Regions from separate parts of the Neobacillus sp. OS1-32 genome, predicted to be linked through region 1. Evidence: riboswitches for the same ligand, from Rfam matches in the RefSeq annotation. Region 1 holds a riboswitch; each other region holds the start of a gene.
What was found. Region 1 has a riboswitch for glycine ahead of RCG24_RS18745 (ACT domain-containing protein). Riboswitches for the same ligand answer to the same signal wherever they lie in the genome.

Region 1 (6,986 bases):
AAACCTTCGATAAATCCAGTTTCTGACCAGTCAACATCCATTTACGGAAAAACAGAACCTAACGCGAAGGTGAAGCTCTATATAAAGGGGAGTTATCAAAAAGAAGTTAAAGCGGACAAGTATGGGAAATATACATTTACCATTTCTAAACAAAAAGCAGGAACTGAAATCAAAATCATCGCTTTTGATCTTGCAAATAATACGAGCCAAAGCGTGATAAAGGTAATTGATAAAACACCGCCAAAAATCCCCACCGTCAATAAGGTGACTTATAAAAGCAAAACGATAACAGGTAAAGCAGAAAAAGGTAGCACGATTTATGTGTACCGTGGAAAACAGAGTCTAGGGAAAGCGGTCGTAAGCAGCAAAGGCAATTTCAAGGTCAAAATTAAAGCCCAGAAAAAGCGGAGTACCCTTACGATTTATGCAATAGACAAAGCAAAAAACAAAAGCAAAAATAAATATGTAAGAGTTTTGTAAACACAATCTATTTCTATTAAAAGATTAAGGATGAGGGGCGTCATGTGACACCCCTCATCCTTAATCTATGCATATCCCCTCTTCAATATCTCCTATTAACCACAGCAGCAAAATTCCACTTCCTTTAACAAAGCTTGGGGACTTCCCAACTATTGCAATACAGAAGTGCCCTTCCGAATCAGTTAATTAACGCCTGCAGCGGTGCGGGAATTCTTCCGCCGCGGCTGATCATTTTTTGCGAACTGAAGGGATTAACGCCGATCACGGGAGCTCGGCCAAGCAGGCCGCCGAATTCGACGATGTCGCCTTCCGTCTTGCCGGGAACCGGAATAACGCGAACAGCGGTAGTCTTTTTATTGATCATCCCAATTGCTGCTTCGTCGGCAATAATCCCCGAAAGAGTCGACGGCGTGACATCGCCAGTAAGAGCGATCATATCAAGGCCAACCGAGCACACACAGGTCATTGCCTCGAGCTTCGATAGCGAGAGCGCCCCTTCCTCGATCCCGCGAATCATCCCGTTATCCTCACTGACCGGGATAAAGGCGCCGCTTAAACCGCCAACATAGGAGCTCGCCATCGCCCCGCCTTTTTTCACCGCATCATTCATCAGCGCTAGCGCGGCAATCGTACCATGGGTTCCGACCCGTTCCAGGCCAATTTCCTCTAAAATTTCGGCGACACTGTCATTTAAAGCATTGGTCGGCGCAAGGGAAAGATCCATGATCCCAAATGGGACACCGAGACGTTTTGCGACGACGCGGCCAATCAGTTCCCCGGCGCGGGTTATTTTAAAAACCGTCTTTTTAATAATATCGGAAACTTCTCCCAAATCCGCTTCAGGGTGGCGCTTCAGGGCATTTAAGACAACACCCGGGCCACTGACACCAACATTCAGCACCACTTCACCTTCGCCGGCACCATGAAAGGCTCCGGCCATAAACGGATTATCCTCAACAGGATTGCAAAATACGACCAGTTTGGCACAGGCAATCCCATTTTGCTCCTTAGTCCGCTCCGCTGCTTCCTTGATGATAAAGCCCAGCTCGCATACGGCATCCATATTAATCCCCGTCCTGGTGGTTGCCACCGAAACAGAGGCACACACCCGCTCGGTTACACTCAGCGCCTCGGGAAGGGCCTTCAATAAGGTCTCGTCACTTTTTGACAGCCCTTTGTGAACGAGCGCGGAAAAGCCACCGATAAAATCGACCCCCAATTCCGCTGCCGCCTGATCAAGTGTTTTCGCCAGTTCCACCGCCTCCGCGACAGAGGCATTGCCAAGAATTTCAGCAATCGGGGTAATCGAAATCCGCTTGTTAACAATCGGTACGCCATATTCCTTTTCCGTTTCCTCGGCAACCGCCTTTAGATTTCGGGCATAGGAAGTAACTTTTTGATAAACTCGCTGCTGCATTTTGCTAAAATCGGAATTAGCGCAGTCGTGCAAATTGATGCCCATCGTTACTGTGCGGATGTCGAGATTTTCCATTTGCACCATGCGAATCGTCTGGAGAATTTCATCCATTGCAATCTTCATCGTTCATCCTCCCCTTATACCCTGTGCATCGCTTGAAAAATTTCTTCGGCCTGAACGTGAATCGTTAAACCCAGCTCATCGCCAACCTGATTCAATTGATCCTGTAAGGAATGCAGGTTGGCGGTTTCCGAGATATCAATCAACATCATCATCGTGAAAAAATCCTGCAAAATCGTTTGGCTGATGTCCAAGATATTCATCCGGTTTTCCGCCAATACGGTCGTCACCCGGGCAATAATGCCCACCTTGTCCTTTCCGATCACACTTACAACGGCACGTCTTGTTTCCATTTCCTCCACCTCTTTTAGAAAAATAAAAAAGATTGGAATTGCTCCAATCTCAGGGGAAAAAATGTGTGTAACAGTTTCGCTATTGCACAGCATCCTTCTCCTGTCCTTTTGCCTGAGATTATGAATCCTTCGGCGCCACATAGCCCATTTGCCACGCGGTCTCTCCAGAAGCTGCTCCAGCTATAGTTTGATCCACAGCCTTCATTGCGCTCTATTGAATTAAACAAATCGTACCAAACATAGATCCATTTCGTCAATGGAAAAAACGGGGCAGTCCTTTCAGTCGAAACTTTTGGGACCGGCCCCATTTCCCCCTTAAGCATATTTCCGATTATAATCGTAAAGCAAGCCCAACAGGCCGGAAAGGCCAAGCAGCATCAGTCCAAGCTCGGGTTTGCCAACCGTCTTTTGCCCGATGATAATCAATGCCAAGCTCAGGACGAACACAACCAGCTTAATGACAACCAGAATTTTATCTTTCATCAGAAAAATCCTCCCAGCGAATCTCGCTTGGCTCCAGCGTTACTTTTCTGCTGTAGCCGTCACCATCATAAACAAGCGTCGTTTGTTCCGCCATCGAATTATTGACAATTGCCATTTTTTTAATCGTCGGATAGGCATGAACCTCACAATACATATTGCTGGCATGCCATTGATGAAATTCCGACTCTTTATGGGCAGCATAGTATAATGCCCGCATTAACAGCCTCGTATTTTCCTCACTGTACGGAAGTCCAGCTATATAGACAGCCCGGCCAGCACCAAATGAATGACTGGAAAGATGGACTTCCCCATCGGAATACTCAATGATTTCCGTCTCCTCTGACAAGGCATAAATATTTTTCATACTCTCACCAAAATCAAACCTGGTTAGATCCGCAGCAATAAAATGCTCGTTAACCGGAGTAACAAAATATTTATCGGTCGATAAGCTGAAACCCAGTTCTTTATCGACACCTAACACATTTGCTAATTGGAAATAATGGCCTTGATACTGATAGGCTGATGGTTCGCCGACCCCAATAAAGCCGCCGCCGTTATGGATCCAGGCTCTGATTGTAGCAACCAATGTTTCATTCGCCCAATATTCACCGCCAGAAAAAGCGGTACCGGCGTCACCGGCATTGATAATCACATCAACATCCTCTGGCACCCCATCGTTCATCACGTCATCAAAACTAAGAAAGCAAACATCAACCGGCGCTCCGCTTAAGGCTTCCAACACACCGAGGTAGGAATAAATTTGTTTGTACCATAAAGCATGAGCGACCATATGCGTCTGCCATGTCCGCAGTTTGCCCCAGGCATTTAAGATTGCCACTTTCAAGCCGCAGTACGGCTTCACACCCTTGATTTTGTCATAAATATCACGGAATTCATCGGTGACTTTTTCAATATAGGAAACAAATTCCGGGAATTTATAAGCTAGGCTCAAATAGCCACCATAGCCGATGCGGTCGACCGGATTCCGTAAAATCGCTCTCCGTGCGGTCAGCCAGTTCTGATTCGCTTCTATCACAGGGTTATTGCCTTCATAAAATGTGTCCGGAAAAAAGTACGGCAGGAATCGCCCTTCTGTATAGCGAACATCTGGAATATCGGCAATCATCCTGAGCGTAGCCCCGCTGCCGACACTGCCGACAACAGCATCTAGACCAATGCTGGCGAAATACTTTCCGTACGGTTCTGTGCCAATCCAGTTGTCGCCCAGAAACATCATGGCTTCCTTGCCGCTTTCATGGACAAGATCGACAAGTTTCTTTGCTTCTTCGGCAACAAAATGCTGCACAAAATCAATATAATCCAAATAGGCCGGGGTAGGCACACGAAAGGAACTATTATAATACCCCTGGTCAACAAAATCCTCCGGCCGCAGACGGTAGCCTTTTTCGTTTTCAAATGCATCTAAAGCCGCCACCGATACACTGGCACCATAGCCAAACCAATCGACGAATTTTTCTTTACCAAGGTTATTAAACACCAGTGTAAAATGATAGAAGAGCGTCGTGAACCGGACCACATCGGTATCCGGATTATCCTTTAGCCATTGCTTTAAATAGGATGACATGTACTGATTGGCATGCGGCTGCCTTACATCAAAAGGAATCTCGTGCGGCTTATCCCCCCAATTATTGGTGATATGATTGTACATTTGCGTCGGATCCCAAATCATATATACGAGGAACGATACGGTGTATTCGTGCCAAGGAACCGCCTTCGCAATCACTACCCGGTTAGTCTCTTTGTCAACCTCCCAATCAGCCGTGTTCACCACTTCACCGCTTGTCCGGTCGACTACCTCCCAATATTTTTTCGGATCATGGAGATAATCCGGCCGTACTTGTTCCGTAAAATATCCTTTCATCAAATCAATTTCCAGCATCTCAGCTGTTGCAGTATTGAACTCACTCATTAAGTAAAGCTGCTGGCATTCATCCATATGTTCGGCTGCAAAATCATTATGGCCGCGGGCCACAAAATAAGTAGTGTAAATTTTTGCTTCGAGTTTTTTGATCTCATCATCGAGTTTCGTCCCGTCACTGTCGCGAATGGCATCGGCACCCCAGCGTTCCATCAATTCTTTTGTCTCGTTGAGAAAGTTTTGCTCACTCGGTAAGGTAACACGTCCTCTAGGCTTTTTCATCTAAAAATCCTCCTCACCTTAGTCCTTTAATCCGCCAAGGGTCATACCTTGTGTCAATTTCTTTTGCACGATAATGTATAAAATCAAGGTTGGCAGCATGACGAGAACCATGCCCGCATACATTTGACCATAGTTCGCAGCCGACTTTTGTGCCGCCATTAAGTTCATCAATCCGACAGGCAGTGTTTTATTTGGTCCGGGAATCAATGTCAGCGCAATGATATATTCATTCCAAAATGCCAGGAAATTAAATAAAATAACAGTAATAATACTTGGCCGTGCCATCGGAATCATAATTTTTACCATCGTTTTGAAATACCCCGCCCCATCAACCATTGCGGCCTCCTCAAAGGTGGATGGCAAGGACTGAAAATAGCTGGATAACAAGTAGATGGTAAACGGTAAAGCCGTCGCCGCATAGACAACCGCTAAAACAAATAAATTATCGAGAAAAAAGCCATCGCCAATTTGTTCGCGTAACAACGTATCTCCCTTTAATAACATCAAGAAAATCGGGACAACGATGTAGTTCACATTAATGAATAAACCCGCTTTAAACAACGAATTCATTAGTCTGCTGCCCTTGAAGGTATACCTCGCCAAGACATAGGCCGCCGGCAACGCCACGACCAGCAGAATCAACAGCGCCAAGGCTGTAACCATCGCCGAATTCAACATATATGTCCCCATGTTCGCTTTTTCAAAGGCATCAATGAAGTTTTGAAAATAAAACCCTTCCGGCAATGTCCATGGGCTGCCATAAAACTCTTTATTTTGCTTAATCGACGCTAGAAACACCCAGCCAACCGGGATAATAATGGAAATGGCAAGTGTAATGAGAGCGACATATATAAAAAGATGATAAATTTTCTCTGCACTTACTCCTGCATGTTTTTTCATAACTTCCGCCCCCTAATACTCCAGTATGTCCCGTTTGGTGACGCGGCTGATAATGGCCGATAATGCGAAGGAGAACAAGAAGATGACAACGCCAATCGCCATACCGTATCCATAAGAAGAATTCGTATACGCCTGTTTATACATATAGCTTAAAAATACTTCCGTCGCCCCATCAGGCCCGCCGCCTGTCATCGCTTGAACGAGCAGGAAGCTCAAATTGATCGTACTGATAATAAAGAATGTCAGAGTGGTCCGAATGTTATTCCAAATAAGCGGGAGTGTAATATCGAAGAATTGCCTGATGCGCCCGGCTCCTTCCAAAGCAGACGCCTCGTAAAAGCTTTCCGGGATACTGGCAATGCCCGCCATATACATGACCATATAGTAGCCGATAGCTTGCCAAACAAGCGCCCCGCCGATGCTGTAAATCGCTATTTTTTGGTCGCCCAGCCACATTTTTTGCAAGTGGTCAAGATTGAATAGGGCCAGCATATTATTTAATAAACCAGTTGTTGGGTCATACACGGCGGAAAAAATCCTCGCGATGACGACGATTGATAAAATATTGGGGATGTAAAAAATAACCCGGAAAAAGCTGTTACCCTTCATTTTTTCCCTTGTCAGGATCGAAGCAAATAATACCGCCAGCGTCATCGTGATGATCGTAACTGCGACGATCAATAACACACTGTTTTGCAATGAGCGAATAAAATTCATATCAGTCCATAAGATTTTAAAGTTATTGAATCCGACAAATACTTTATGATTGGAGAAACCGCCCCACTTATAGAGCGACATCCTGAATACCTCAACCGTTGGAATGATCATAAAAATCGTAAACAGAAGCAGAGCAGGTGCGGTACAAACAAAAATAAAAATTCTTTTTTGGGTTGTTTTATTCACTGTATTCACCCCTTTTAAGAAAATAACGGTGAGAATGGCTGCTCACCGTTATTCTGTAGCGAATAAAATCTCTCTTATTTTAAGGCTTTCCGCAATTGATCGCTAGCTTTTTCAACGGCCGCCTGCCATTGTTTCACCGTTTTATCGCCAGATACAATACTGTCGACTGTACGGAATAAGGTATCGCCCATGTTGACGCCTTCAACGGCCTCGGTTGCGGCAAATCCAC
Region 2 (6,986 bases), 930 kb from region 1:
GGGATAATCACTTTTGTACGCTTCCCATCCCCATTTGCTTCATGGTAAGCCCGAATTAACATTAAACCCGTCCATTCTCCATGAGCACCGGCAGCCGGTTGCAATGTTACCTCGTCCATACCGGTAATTTCTTTCAAGTGCTGCTGCAGATCATACATCAGTTCAAGTGCCCCTTGGACAGAGCTCTCATCCTGAAGCGGATGAATATGGGCAAACCCGTTCAAGCGGGCAACATTTTCATTGATTTTTGGATTGTATTTCATGGTACAGGAGCCTAATGGATAAAAGCCTGAATCCAAGCCGTGATTTCTTTTTGATAGAGCGGTATAGTGACGCATGATATCAAGTTCAGATACCTCTGGAAGATTAGGCTCTTCTTCACGCAGATAACCTTCAGGAAGAAGACCATTTAGCTCTGTTTCCGGAACATCCATTTCCGGAAGACTGTATCCAATTCGACCCGGTGTGCTAAGTTCAAAAATCAGCTTCTGATCTTGATTATGCATGCATATCCCCCAATTCTCTTACTAAAGTATCAATCTCTTCCTTCGTTCTTTGCTCTGTCACAGCAATTAACATGTGATGAACCAAATCCGGATAATCACGGCCTAAATCATAACCGCCAATGATCCCTTCGTGCAGCAGTTTTTGATTGATTTCTTTAACTGGACGATTTAACTTAATCACAAATTCATTAAAGCTATGGCCATCATATACTACTTCAAAGCCGGCTTGTTTAAAAGCATTTTTGGCGTAGTGGGCCTTTTGCAGGTTGGCAGCGGCGATTTCGCGAATCCCCTTTTTACCAAGTGCAGTCATGGCAACAGCAGCAGCCAGGGCATTTAACGCTTGGTTGGAACAGATATTAGATGTTGCCTTATCACGACGGATATGCTGCTCCCGCGCCTGAAGCGTCAATACAAAGCCGCGACGCCCTGCTTCATCCGTTGTCTGGCCGACAAGGCGTCCTGGAACCTTGCGCATTAACTTGCTGGTGACAGCAAAATATCCGCAATGCGGACCGCCAAAAGCGGTTGGAATTCCGAGAGGCTGAGCATCGCCAACAACGATATCAGCACCAAACTTGCCAGGAGGTGTTAACACGCCTAATGATAATGGATTGGAAGAAACAACAAACAGCGCTTTATGTTCGTGGATCACTTCCTCCAGTTCTTTTAACGGCTCAATTCTTCCGAAAAAGTTGGGATATTGAAGGATTACTGCAGCAACATCCCTTTTGACCAATTTCTTTAACGCCTCTACATCTGTTATCCCATTGTGAACAGGAACTTCAACCACATCAAGATATTGACCCTTTGCATATGTTTTTAAAACATCACGATATTCCGGATGAACAGCGCTGGAAACAACGATCGTTTTGCGCTTTGTATGGCCTGCGCTTAACATCGCCGCTTCGGCAAGGGCAGTGCCGCCATCATACATCGAGGAATTTGCCACTTCCATTCCGGTTAATTCACAGATCATCGTTTGGAATTCAAAAATAGCTTGAAGCTCCCCTTGCGATATTTCCGGTTGATATGGTGTATATGCCGTATAAAATTCAGACCTTGAGAGAACATGATCAACAATCACTGGAATATAATGGTCGTAAACCCCGGCTCCGAGGAATGAGACATTTTCTTTTAGATCGGCATTCCGATTGGCCAGCTTAAACAGTTCTTTCATTAAACCCGTCTCAGATTTAGCCGGCTTAATATTGTATTGCCCCTTGAATTTAACTTTTTCCGGAATATCGCTGAATAGGTCATCGATACTGGAAACACCAATGGTTTCAAGCATATCCTTTTGATCTTGTTCAGTCATCGGTAAATAACGATGTTTCATGCTTCTGCCCCCTTCTGTTATTTCTTTTCCCTTTTATAAAAAGGTGCTGAAATGATTTTGGCTTTTAATTTTTTTCCACGAATTTCCACTTCTATTTCAGTATCAAGCTGCGCATACTCCGAAGAGATCAGAGCAAGCCCAATATTTTTCTTTAAAGTTGGTGACTGGGTTCCGGTAGTAACCTCGCCAATCCGCTCCTCGTCTTTATAGACAGCGTAACCGTGACGCGGGATACCGCGATCAATCATTTCAATCCCGACAATTTTTCTTGACAGACCGTTTTCTTTTTGTTTCACCAAGGCGGCTTTGCCAATAAAATCGGTTTCTTTATTTAACTTCACGGCAAACCCAATGCCGGCCTCAAGCGGGGAAATTTCCGCTGATAGTTCTTGACCATAAAGTGGTAAGTTTGCTTCAAATCGTAACGTATCCCGGGCACCTAAGCCGCACGGGACAACCCCTTCCTCCTTACCCGCTGCCAGAATGGCGTGCCAAATTTCAACCACGTCATTGGCGTCGCAATAAACCTCAAAGCCGTCTTCTCCGGTGTAACCAGTTCTGGAAACAAGTGCCTTTTTCCCAGCGATGTCAACGTTTTGGCGAAACTTGAAAAAGCCGATGGTGTTTAATTCCGATGTCGTCAGCTTTTGAAGAACTTTCTCTGCCAGAGGTCCTTGAAGGGCTACCTGAGCAGTGGTTTCAGATAGGTTCTTGAGCGTCACATTACCTTCCAAATGCTTATTAAGCCACTCGTAATCCTTTTCCAGATTTGCAGCATTAACAACCAGAAGGTAGTGTTCATCTTCCAATTTGTAGACAAGCAGGTCGTCAACTGTTCCGCCGGTTTCATAACACATTGCTGTATATTGTGCAGCACCATTATTCACCTTGGAAATATCGTTTGTCATCATCTTCTGTAAATAAGCTAAGCTGTCAGAACCCTTGACCTCAATTTCCCCCATATGAGAAACATCAAATAAACCAGCTCTGGCGCGGACAGCTTCATGTTCTTCTTTTATGCTGGAAAATTGGACAGGAAGCTCCCAGCCGCCAAAGTCGATCGTTTTTCCTCCGTATTCCTTATAAACAGGAAACAGCGGAGTACGTTTTAATTCTGCCATCACGAAATCCCCCTTTTTTCCGATGATCGTATAATGAAATAACCTCTTATAAAAGAGATAATTACCCTATTCAATAGAACTTTAGCCAAAAAAAGACAGAGTTCCCCCTTTATTATAAATAAGGGAGTCTCTGTCCTTTTACCTGAAAGTTTAACCTAAATGGCTTTCCCCTTGGGTAGCTGCCTAAAGCAGCACTCTCCAGAGTTGCGTCAAACAAGAGTTCTTTTGCCTGAGAGATTCACAAGAATTGCTTGCTCCTTCGGCGCTACAAAAGTAGTCTCTCCCCTTGTTGTCATTCGCATATATAAAATTTTCCAATTGGGTCATACTATATGTACTAAAAAAAATTCCAGGTTATTTTCAAATATTTTAAACATTCTAATGCTAACATCATCCTACCATTAAGCAGCATATTGAGCAAACATTTTTTCGGAAAAGAGGCTGAAAACAATGAAGGTAGAAATTGAATTTGATTCCTCCTGGCAGGATGATTTTTTGGAAAAAATAGACGATGACGGTCCATGGGGAGATTGGAACCTTTTTAAACTTGCTATTGAAGCGGAAAAACACTTAATCATCCCGGAATTTGAAGGCTTACAGGCACCAAAGCACCTGCCTAATTTAACTCCTCTTCCCCATCAAGTCGAAACCGCCAAACAAGTCATTGAAAACATGAATGGCAAAGCAATCCTTGCGGATGAAGTCGGACTAGGAAAAACAATCGAAGCAGGGCTGATTTTAAAAGAATACATGATCCGCGGATTAGTCAAAAAAGTGTTAATTCTTGTCCCCGCTTCGCTTGTCACCCAATGGGGCCAAGAACTCAACAGCAAGTTTTTTATCCCGGCTGTTACACAGAAAAAAAGCTATGTTTGGGAGCAATGCGATGTGGTGGTTTCCTCGATTGATACAGCTAAACGAAGTCCTCATCGGGATATAATTTATCAACAGGATTATGACTTAATTATTATCGATGAAGCTCACAAACTGAAAAATAATAAGACAAAAAACTACGAATTTGTGCAAAATCTTAAAAAGAAATTTTGCTTACTGTTGACTGCTACCCCGATTCAAAATAGAGTAGAGGAAATTTTTAACCTTGTTTCGCTGCTAAAGCCGGGGCACTTAGGCAGTGAAACGGCCTTTTATGAAAAATATAAGCGGGATTCCCGTTCTTTAAATGATAATGAGCATTTAAAAGAATTAGTCAATAAAGTCATGATTCGCAACCGCCGTGCGGATACGGGAATTGAATGGACGAAGCGGCATGTTGAAACGATTGCGATTGAATTCAGTTCAAGCGAACGGGAATTATATGAAGCCATTTGCAGTTTAAAAAATGAAGGTGATTGGCTGCAAACGAGTGCTTTTTCGGTGATGACCCTGCAGCGGGAAGCTTGCAGCAGCAGAGAAGCCGTTTTTTATACATTAAAAAATATGCTCCAGAAAAGGGAAAACCCTTCAGTGGCCTTTCAACAGCAAATCGAGCTTTTAATCAAAAAAGTTGAAGCGGTACAAACAAACTCAAAAGCAGATAAAGCGTTGGAATTGATCCAAAATATTCATGATAAGGTGATCATTTTCACAGAATACCGCGCCACCCAATTGTACCTTCAATGGTACTTAAAACAACATGGTATCACCTCTGTTCCTTTTCGCGGCGGATTTAAGCGCGGTAAGAAGGATTGGATGCGCGAGCTTTTTCAAAAGCAGGCCCAGGTGTTGATTGCCACAGAAGCAGGTGGTGAGGGAATCAATTTGCAATTTTGCCATCATATTATCAACTTTGACTTACCTTGGAATCCAATGAGGCTGGAACAGCGGATTGGCCGAATCCACCGCCTTGGCCAGGAAAAAGATGTGAAAATCTATAATTTTGCGATAAAAGACACGGTTGAAGAACATATATTAAAACTGCTTTATGAAAAAATCGAGTTATTTGAGCGGGTGATTGGCGAACTAAATGAGATTTTAACAAAGCTTGGCATTGGGAATATTGAGGAACACTTGATTGATATATTTGGTGAGTCCAGTTCAGAAGGTGAAATGAGAATCAAGATGGAAAATCTATCTTCGATGATTGAATTTGCCGATAGTATGAAGCAGGGAGGATCACAACATGCAGCAGCAGGAAATACATAACTTTCTTTTACAATATTTTCAGGCTAACGATTGCCCCATTCTGGAAAACAAACCCGGCTACATAACGGTCCAGTTAACCGTCAAACTGGATAAAGAGCTGATGAATCGTCCGTTCTATTGGCATTATTTAGAAAAGACCGGTGGTATCCCCAACCCTATGAAGCTGACTTTGATAACCGATCATAATGCAGCGCCGGATCATCTTAAAGGGGAATCTATTCATTTTGGTTCACCACGGCTGCACCAGATATTTGCTTCTACTAAAAATTTAGCCAAATATATTCGTTTATATGAAAATCATCAGCAAGGAAAACAGCAAACACCGCTATTGCCCTGGTTATGCATGAATGTGAAAATTTCCTATCAATGTGATCGGAAACGCGATCAGTTCCGATCAATTGGTCTCCAGCTTATTCATGGTGCCCTAGTGGAAAATTTTCATGATCGTCTGTTGCAAATACCGTTAACACCTAAGATACCTGACTATTCCTTTACCATATCGCCATTAATAAAGCCAAAAAGCGGCATTGTCCGAATTGAAAAATACCTAAAATCACTGATTATGGAGGATGACCATACATGGGCAAAGGAAGCGAAACAGCGCTGGGAACAAGATTTGCGCCTTCTCGATCACTTCTATGAAGATATCGAAGGAGAAAATGAAAACTACGAAACAGAAAAACAAGCACTCCAAGAACAGTATGAACCCAAAATAAAAATCTCTTTCATCAATGGCGGCCTCTTTTACTTAACAGAAAAACTGATCTAAAGGCGGTGTCAGGCACCAATCAGACTTTGCAGGGGTGCCTGACACCCTAGTTTTTTGTCAACTACAAAAATTTCGGCAAAAATAATTTATTTTTTTAAAAATAAAGAAGGAAAAAGGAGAATAGTGTCGAATAAGAACAAGGACAAAATAATAAAGGTGGTGTTTCCGATTGTAAGTGAAATTGAAATGTTAGCTGACCGAATCATTTCGGATGCAGCAAGAAACCAGGCGACAGATATTCACATTATTCCTCGCAAGACCGATACACTAGTGCAAATCCGTTTAAACAACAAACTCATTCCCCGATTATCACTGCCAAAAGCTGAATGCAACAAACTCATTTCCCACTTTAAATTTACAGCCAATATGGATATCGGTGAACGCAGACGCCCGCAAAGCGGTGCGATTGTTTGCAATGTAAACGGACAACTAATCGGCCTGAGATTATCCACACTTCCTTCAAACAACAGCGAAAGCCTCGTGATCCGCCTGTTACCGCAGCAGGAACAAATCCCTTTTCACCAGCTCTCACTCTTTCCGGCAATGACGCGCAAATTATTAGCCCTGCTCAAGCATGCCCATGGGTTAATCATCTTCACCGGGCCAACCGGATCCGGTAAAACGACAACCTTGTACTCGTTATTAAACGAAACTGCACACCTCTTTCATCGTAATGTCATTACACTCGAAGACCCGGTTGAAAAAAACTATGATTCCGTTCTGCAAGTCCAAGTGAATGAAAAAGCTGGTGTTACCTATGCAGCCGGCTTAAAAGCAATTCTCCGTCATGACCCGGACATTATTATGGTGGGGGAAATCAGGGATGCGGAAACAGCAAAAATTGCCGTAAGAGCTGCGTTGACTGGCCATTTGGTACTCAGTACGATGCATACGCGAGATGCAAGAGGCGCGGTATTCCGCCTCCATGAATTTGGGATCAACTGGCTGGAGGTAGAGCAAACATTAATCGCGATTACGGCTCAAAGATTAGTGGAATTGACTTGTCCATATTGTGAAGGCGAGTGTTCACCACATTGTTATTCAAGCGGCAGATGGAAACGCGCAAGTGTATTTGAACTTTTATCGGGGAGAAATTTAACCGCAACGAT
Region 3 (6,986 bases), 440 kb from region 1:
GTGGCGATTCGCCAAGTTGTGCCGGGCTCACCGGCGGCACGCGCCGGACTTCAAGAGTTGGATGTCATTGTCGAGATGGATGGTCAAAAAATCAATGATGTCATTGATCTTCGCCAACACTTGTATACGAAAAAGAATATCGGCGAGAAAATGACCATCAAATATTACCGCAATGGCAAGCTGCGGGAAACAAGTTTAACGTTAACTTCAGATAAAATACAATAGGAATGGTTGAAAACAGGAAGGTGTTTGACTCACTTTCCTGTTTTTCTTAATGCAGTATGATATAGTACGGGTAGTCAATGTCAATAATGAGGAAAGGTGAAAGAGTAAAATGATTTATTGCTGTGAGGAACATGTCGAGCTGGGTTTAGATATCATTGTGGATGAATATGAAACATTTCCGGTATTAACAAAAATTGATGTGGATAACTTATCAACAAGTTGTGAATTTTGCTCAAACAGGGCTGTATATTTTGTGGCGAACAAGTGATTTCATACAAGATGTGGATAAAAAATGTGCATATGTGGATAACTTCTGTGGATAAGTTGTTTGTAAGCTGTGCTTAATTCCATTTAAAAGGGTTGTGGATTGTGAATATCTCAATTATTACGGTTGGAAAATTAAAAGAGAAGTACTTGAAGCTGGGGATAGAGGAGTATCTCAAGCGGCTTTCCGCCTATGCCAAGGTGGAGATGGTTGAAGTTGCAGACGAAAAGGCCCCGGAGGAGTTAAGTGAATTGGAAATGCTCCAGGTGAAGCAAAAGGAGGGCGAACGAATTCTCACCAAAATTAGTGCGGATACCTATGTAATTGCTTTGGCGATTAAGGGGAAGATGCGCTCATCAGAAGAATTGGCCGAGTCGTTGGATCAACTGGCCACCTACGGTAAAAGTAAAATTGCCTTCGTCATCGGCGGATCACTGGGACTGAGTGACGAAGTCTTGCAGCGGGCGAATGAACAGCTGTCGTTCTCGCGGATGACCTTCCCCCATCAGCTGATGCGATTGATTTTGCTTGAGCAGATCTATCGGGCGTTTCGGATTATTAGGGGTGAACCGTATCATAAGTAAATGAGGTGTTAAAATATTGGTGAAAAAGTAATGGAGCGGGCTTTAGAAAAGTAAATTATATTTATAATGTCCTTGTTGGGTACATTTAGAAATGAGACGCTTAACCAAGGTTATTACTAAGAATGATGCAGGGGTAGAAGTTGAGAAAGATATTTAAAAGTTTTCATTAATTGGAATGCAAAATACGACTGCATAACAGTAATGATAGAAAACCTATTTGTAAATGTTGTTTTTCTCAGTTGAACTCCATAAGGTGGATGTAAATATGCTTAAAGAAGTCTGTGTAGACTTTTAACCAATACCGAAGGAGAAGTGAACGAAAGTGATAAACATAACCATTCCAAAACCAGATGTTTCCATTACTAAACAGAAGAACCCGGAATTAAGTAATATTTATGGATTTACAGAATTCCACCTCATTCCTAGAGATAAGGGTGGCATTTTTATGTTCTACAGTCATAACCAAGAGCTATTATTTGTTGGTAAGGCAAGGAAATTGCGGCAAAGAATTAAAAAGCATTTTGAAGATACAGTATCCCCAATTAAAATGCATAGGAATGAAGTTGCAAAAATCGATGTTTGTATTATCGAAGACCCTGTACATAGAGAGATTTATGAAACGTATATTATTAATGAATTCAAGTCGAAGTACAATATAGACAAGGTGTTTTTTAGGTGAAAATTTCATACAGGCAATAGATTTTCCAATAACGTAAGTGTAAAAAACCTCCCTATGATTTTTATAGGGAGGTTTTTTTGAATAAAAATGAATACAGAGCAGTATGGGATGTTAATTTATGTGTTGACAAACTATATAACTACTACTAAAATTAAAAATTATTTAGAAATAGTGAATTAAATTTAATAATTAGCAGGCTATGATTGCTATGGGTCACACTATAGCAGGAGCAGCTTCTGGAGAGATCGCAGGAATTTTGCGGCGCCGAAGGGTTCACAATCTCAGGCAAAAGGACAGAAGAGTACTGAATATTTATTTGTTGTGTTGATACTATTTAGCATACCAAATATTATTTATTATTCTTTTGGAAAAGAGATTGGATATCCTCCAATCTCTTTTTTTATGGTTTAAACTAAAATATTTTATTAGGAGGAGTTAGGATTGGCACAACAAGAATTAAAGAGGGATTTATCAAATCGGCATGTACAACTAATCGCAATTGGCGGTACCATTGGTACGGGATTATTCTTAGGGTCCGGTAAAGCCATTCAACTCGCGGGCCCATCCATCATCCTTGCATATTTAATCGTAGGAATCGCCGTTTTTTTTGTTATGAGGGCACTAGGAGAACTCCTGTTGTCTAAAGCAGGTTATCAATCTATTACAGATATTGCTGAAGACTATCTTGGACCACGATATGCTTTTGTAACCGGATGGACCTATTGGTTTTGTTGGATAATGACTGCTATGAGTGATGTGATTGCCGTTGGTGTTTATGTACAATATTGGTTCCATATTCCACAATGGATCCCTGCAATTGTCTGTTTGATCATTTTACTAGGACTCAATCTACTAACTGTAAAGATTTTTGGAGAATTGGAGTTTTGGTTTGCTTTAATAAAGGTAATAACGATTCTCGGATTAATTGTTATTGGGATTATATTACTGGTGATGGGATTCAAGACAAATCAAGGTATGGTTACGATTAAAAATCTTTGGGCACAAGGGGGACTTTTTCCAAACGGAATATCAGGCTTCTTACTTTCATTCCAAATGGTTGTATTTGCATTTGTCGGTGTGGAATTAGTAGGTGTCTCGGCAGCGGAAACATCCAACCCGGAAAAAAATATTCCATCGGCTATCAATAAAATTCCTTTAAGGATTCTATTTTTCTACGTTGGCGCACTTCTTGTCCTTTTATGTATTAACCCATGGACGGAATTAAATGCAGCAGAAAGTCCTTTTGTTAAAACGTTTAGTTTAGTTGGAATTCCGATTGCAGCAGGAATTATTAATTTTGTCGTATTAACCTCAGCAGCTTCTGCTTGTAATAGCGGAATGTTTTCAACAAGTCGTATCCTATATAGTTTAAGTAATAATAACCAGGCTCCATCTAAGTTTACAAAACTAAATAAAAATCATGTCCCAGGTAACGCATTATGGATCTCCACGGTAGTCCTATCGGTGGGAGCCCTTTTGACTAAGCTTATTCCAGAACAAGCTTTTGAAATCGTGACGACCATTAGTGCGATTTGTTTTATTTGGGTTTGGGGTGTCATTCTGATTTGTCATTTAAGATATAAGAAAACACGTTCAGATTTACAGGCAGAATCAAAATTTAAAGCACCATTCACACCATTTATTAATTACGTTGTCCTAATCTTGTTTGCCATCATTCTCATTATTATGCTGTTTGCTGAAGTTACACGGCCTGCCCTATTGTTGACGCCTCTATGGTTTATTCTATTATTTACATGGCATTCAAATAGGAAGAAGGAAGAAAAAAATATTAAATTATCTGCATAGGGTCAACCATAAGTTGACGGCTATTTCTTTACATACCATCCGACAAAACGAGGACCAAATTCAATTGAACTGCGACATTGGAATAGGCCCCCCAACAACATGGTCAGATCCAATGCTTGATGGAGTATTGCGCCACTGTATCTTTTTCATTTAGGCAAAGATTATCCCTCATTGTAATGGTCAACAAAAATACGATAAAATAAAGACAAAAGACAGTAGGGGTGAACGATTGAACGACCCTGAATACATTCTTAACCTGTAATAAATGCAGCAAGAATTGAATCAAAAAGGTTAGAAAAAATGGGGGGCACCCTACTCCCCGAACTAATGACCGGTGAGGTAAGGGGAACTATTGAAGGATGAAAATGGAGAAAGGGTGAATGGAATGAGCATGAATCAACCACAGTCTAATTACTCATATGCTGATTATCTTGAGTCTTCGGAAGAAATTCGATATGAAGTGATTGACGGGCAAATTATTAGTATGTCGCCAGCACCGACACCAAAGCACCAGCATGTTCAAAGAGAGTTATTAATTGAATTTGGTACGTATTTAAGGGGAAAAGAGTGCAGTGTATTTGGTTCTCCCATCGATGTGTGCCTTTTTGCGAATCAAACAACACCAAACGAAAAGATCAAGGATTGGGTTCAACCAGATATTGTGGTCATATGTGATCGTAATAAAATCAACCCACAAAATATTGTTGGTGCTCCCGATTTGGTGATTGAAATTCTTTCTCCCTCCACCGCTCGAAATGACAGAGTCATCAAATTCAATAACTATCAAAAGGCTGGGGTCAGAGAATATTGGATTGTCGACCCCTCAAACGAATACGTGGAAGTATTTCTGTTGCAGAACAATCGCTTTATTTCATCAGGTTTCTATACAAAAGAAGATTCCATAAAGGTCAACATATTTGAAGATTTAAGCATAGAACTTAAACATGTTTTTCAGAGATGATAGTGGGAAGTAAACCATTCGGAGGAAGTGTTAGAGGAAGCTCACTTGAATAGTGAGATCTTTTGGATTCCTTTAAACTACAATTAGGAATAACAAAAGAGACATACGGGTTTAATGGAATCCTTGGTCCTTTTTGATAAAGCAAAAGAACCCGGTTCATAATAATGGCGAGTTTTAAAAACGCATGTGGTATTTTAAAAAGCATTATTTTATAACAGTTTATATTTTGAAGCACGACCTTTTCCTTCTAATTTTAATTTACCAGTATCGGAGGATGATTATGAACAGAACGAAATGGTTGCTCATTTGTCTTTCTCTTTTATTAGGATTAGTGGGTTGTAGTGCAAAAACGGATCGTCAAGTCGAAAAGATAATAGATAAGGAACATTTAACGAATGAAGAGAAACAGTTGGTAAAAGATTCCATGCTAATTGAATATGTAAAAGATACATATGGCAATATTGTTCAAATTACAGGTTTTGAAATCATTCCAGAAGAGCCGGAAGAAGCACCCCCTTATATTACGGTAAAGGTAAAAGACAGAGAGAAGGGATGGGTTGCCGAGATTTCATGTGAATTGTATTCAACTTCGAAAGGAAAAACAACATGCAAACCATACGACAATTATTTATTTAGGGCCTTGAGTGAAGAGGTTCAAAAGGAAGTGGAACCTGCTCTTAAGAAAGCATTTGGAGCGGAAAAAGGAAATGTAAGCTACTTTGCGTTTGCATCGGTAGACAATGCGCAAGAAAAACGGTGGAAGTTTCAGCAAAAGCCGGATTATGAGAAGTTAAAGGCTGAAGTTCCGATAAGCATCTATATTCATTCAACGGCAAAAGAATCGTCTATTGGAGATTATTCCAATCAACTGTTTACATTTATTCAAAGTCTTAAAAAACAAGAAGCAATACTGCTCGATTCGAACAATGGCATAAATTTTTATAAGGATGAAAAATTACGGGATCAATACGGAAATGTATATGCAAAAATCATAACACTTGATCAAGCAGACATAAAGGAAATGGAATCTCCTGAACAGCTGAAGAGCCATGTAAGAAAAGGCTATATGGATGGGTATAATGGCGAGAAAGAAAGGTTTGAAAGGAGAATGGGCGACCAATAGCTAACTTAGTGCTTAATGTTTTATGATAAAATGAAGACAAATATACATGAACGGAGTGATTAGATGCGTTGGATTGAGGTACAAGAACGTTTTCCAAATGAATGGGTTGTATTAGAAGTCATTAAACCGTATCACAAATAGAAGGTTTTTTTACTAATTTTGTAAATTGGGTTAAAATCGTTATTTCCCTTAAGAGATGGAGACGATTTTAACAAGGTCAAGATGTAGAGTGTTAATACCAGACGGATTAACACTCAGTTCACTATATTTTCAAATTCAATATGAAAAAAATTAAAAAAGGATTTAAGTAATTTGTCTAATATCTCAGAGTGATTATCCTTTCTCCATGCAATGGATGCTTCTAAAGATACATTTATATCTTCCACTTTACGCTGTATGACCCCGCCGCAAGGAGTACTGGATGAAGGTGTCAATGCTACCCCCATACCAGCAGCGACCAATGCCAAAACAGATTGGAGGTCATTGGCCTGAATCATAATTTTTGGTGCAAATCCGGCCATTTGGAAAATACTCATAAAAGTTTCGTAATACAATACACCTGCTGATTTAGGTGTCATGATAAAGGTTTCGTCCGCCAAATCACGAAGGTTAATGGAATGTTTGTTAGCAAGGGGATGTTTTTCCGGTAACGTAGCCAAAAAACATACTTTTGTTAATGGCCTTACATGAATTTTATTACTATTAACTGGAGCCGCTACAATACCGATGTCAATCCTTTTTTCATTTAAGGCTTTGATTTGATTGGCGGTATTCATTTGGTGTAATGTTATTCCAACATGAGGATAAAGCTCATGATATTTTTGAATGACTGGAATAAGATCCTGTACTGTTCCACTAAACCCAATTACTACTTCACCTTCTGCCCCAGTAGAAGATAATCGCGTGCTAACGCATGCTTGTTCAACTTGATCAAGGATTTGGTATGCTTTGTTTAGAAACACCTTTCCGGCATTTGTCAACTCAACATGTCGCTTTGTCCTATAAAACAGTTTGGCTCCAATTTCCTCCTCTAACTCTTGTATTTGCCTACTAAGAGGTGGTTGGGCGATGTGTAACCTTTCTGCGGCTCGACCAAAATTCAATTCCTCCGCAAGAGCAAGAAAATATCGGATATGTCTCAGTTCCATTTACTTTCCTCCTTCTTATTATTAATACCTATTAGGTATTAATACATCAATTTATAAGTATTTCTCTTAATTATTCTGATTATTTAAAATAAAGTCAAGAGAATAAAAAGAATGGGAGGGAAAGAAAGTGAAAGGAAAGGTTTCGGAGAATAAAAGATTTTTAATTGCATTACTTTTCTTGGGGTGGTTTATTTC

Region 2: another riboswitch for glycine. It lies ahead of gcvT (glycine cleavage system aminomethyltransferase GcvT); the one in region 1 lies ahead of RCG24_RS18745 (ACT domain-containing protein).
Region 3: another riboswitch for glycine. It lies ahead of RCG24_RS16820 (amino acid permease); the one in region 1 lies ahead of RCG24_RS18745 (ACT domain-containing protein).

The regions. Positions count from the first base shown of each region.
Region 1 covers NZ_CP133263.1:3,802,652-3,809,637, reverse strand. Annotated here, with positions in the region: gene RCG24_RS18755 (Ig-like domain-containing protein) at 1-480, shown strand, start outside; gene RCG24_RS18750 (PFL family protein) at 659-2,020, opposite strand; gene RCG24_RS18745 (ACT domain-containing protein) at 2,035-2,310, opposite strand; glycine riboswitch at 2,401-2,488, opposite strand; gene RCG24_RS18740 (DUF6903 family protein) at 2,626-2,793, opposite strand; gene gnpA (1,3-beta-galactosyl-N-acetylhexosamine phosphorylase) at 2,783-4,954, opposite strand; gene RCG24_RS18730 (carbohydrate ABC transporter permease) at 4,973-5,854, opposite strand; gene RCG24_RS18725 (carbohydrate ABC transporter permease) at 5,867-6,757, opposite strand; gene RCG24_RS18720 (carbohydrate ABC transporter substrate-binding protein) at 6,832-6,986, opposite strand, start outside.
Region 2 covers NZ_CP133263.1:398,327-405,312, reverse strand. Annotated here, with positions in the region: gene gcvPB (aminomethyl-transferring glycine dehydrogenase subunit GcvPB) at 1-506, opposite strand, end outside; gene gcvPA (aminomethyl-transferring glycine dehydrogenase subunit GcvPA) at 499-1,845, opposite strand; gene gcvT (glycine cleavage system aminomethyltransferase GcvT) at 1,863-2,966, opposite strand; glycine riboswitch at 3,174-3,262, opposite strand; gene RCG24_RS02100 (DEAD/DEAH box helicase) at 3,417-5,108, shown strand; gene RCG24_RS02095 (YqhG family protein) at 5,086-5,877, shown strand; gene comGA (competence type IV pilus ATPase ComGA) at 6,064-6,986, shown strand, end outside.
Region 3 covers NZ_CP133263.1:3,364,645-3,371,630, forward strand. Annotated here, with positions in the region: partial or broken gene RCG24_RS16800 (S1C family serine protease) at 1-225, shown strand, start outside; gene RCG24_RS16805 (CxxH/CxxC protein) at 335-493, shown strand; gene rlmH (23S rRNA (pseudouridine(1915)-N(3))-methyltransferase RlmH) at 595-1,074, shown strand; gene RCG24_RS16815 (nucleotide excision repair endonuclease) at 1,397-1,753, shown strand; glycine riboswitch at 1,980-2,060, shown strand; gene RCG24_RS16820 (amino acid permease) at 2,195-3,559, shown strand; gene RCG24_RS16825 (Uma2 family endonuclease) at 3,945-4,520, shown strand; gene RCG24_RS16830 (hypothetical protein) at 4,801-5,643, shown strand; gene RCG24_RS16835 (LysR substrate-binding domain-containing protein) at 5,898-6,791, opposite strand; gene RCG24_RS16840 (MFS transporter) at 6,919-6,986, shown strand, end outside.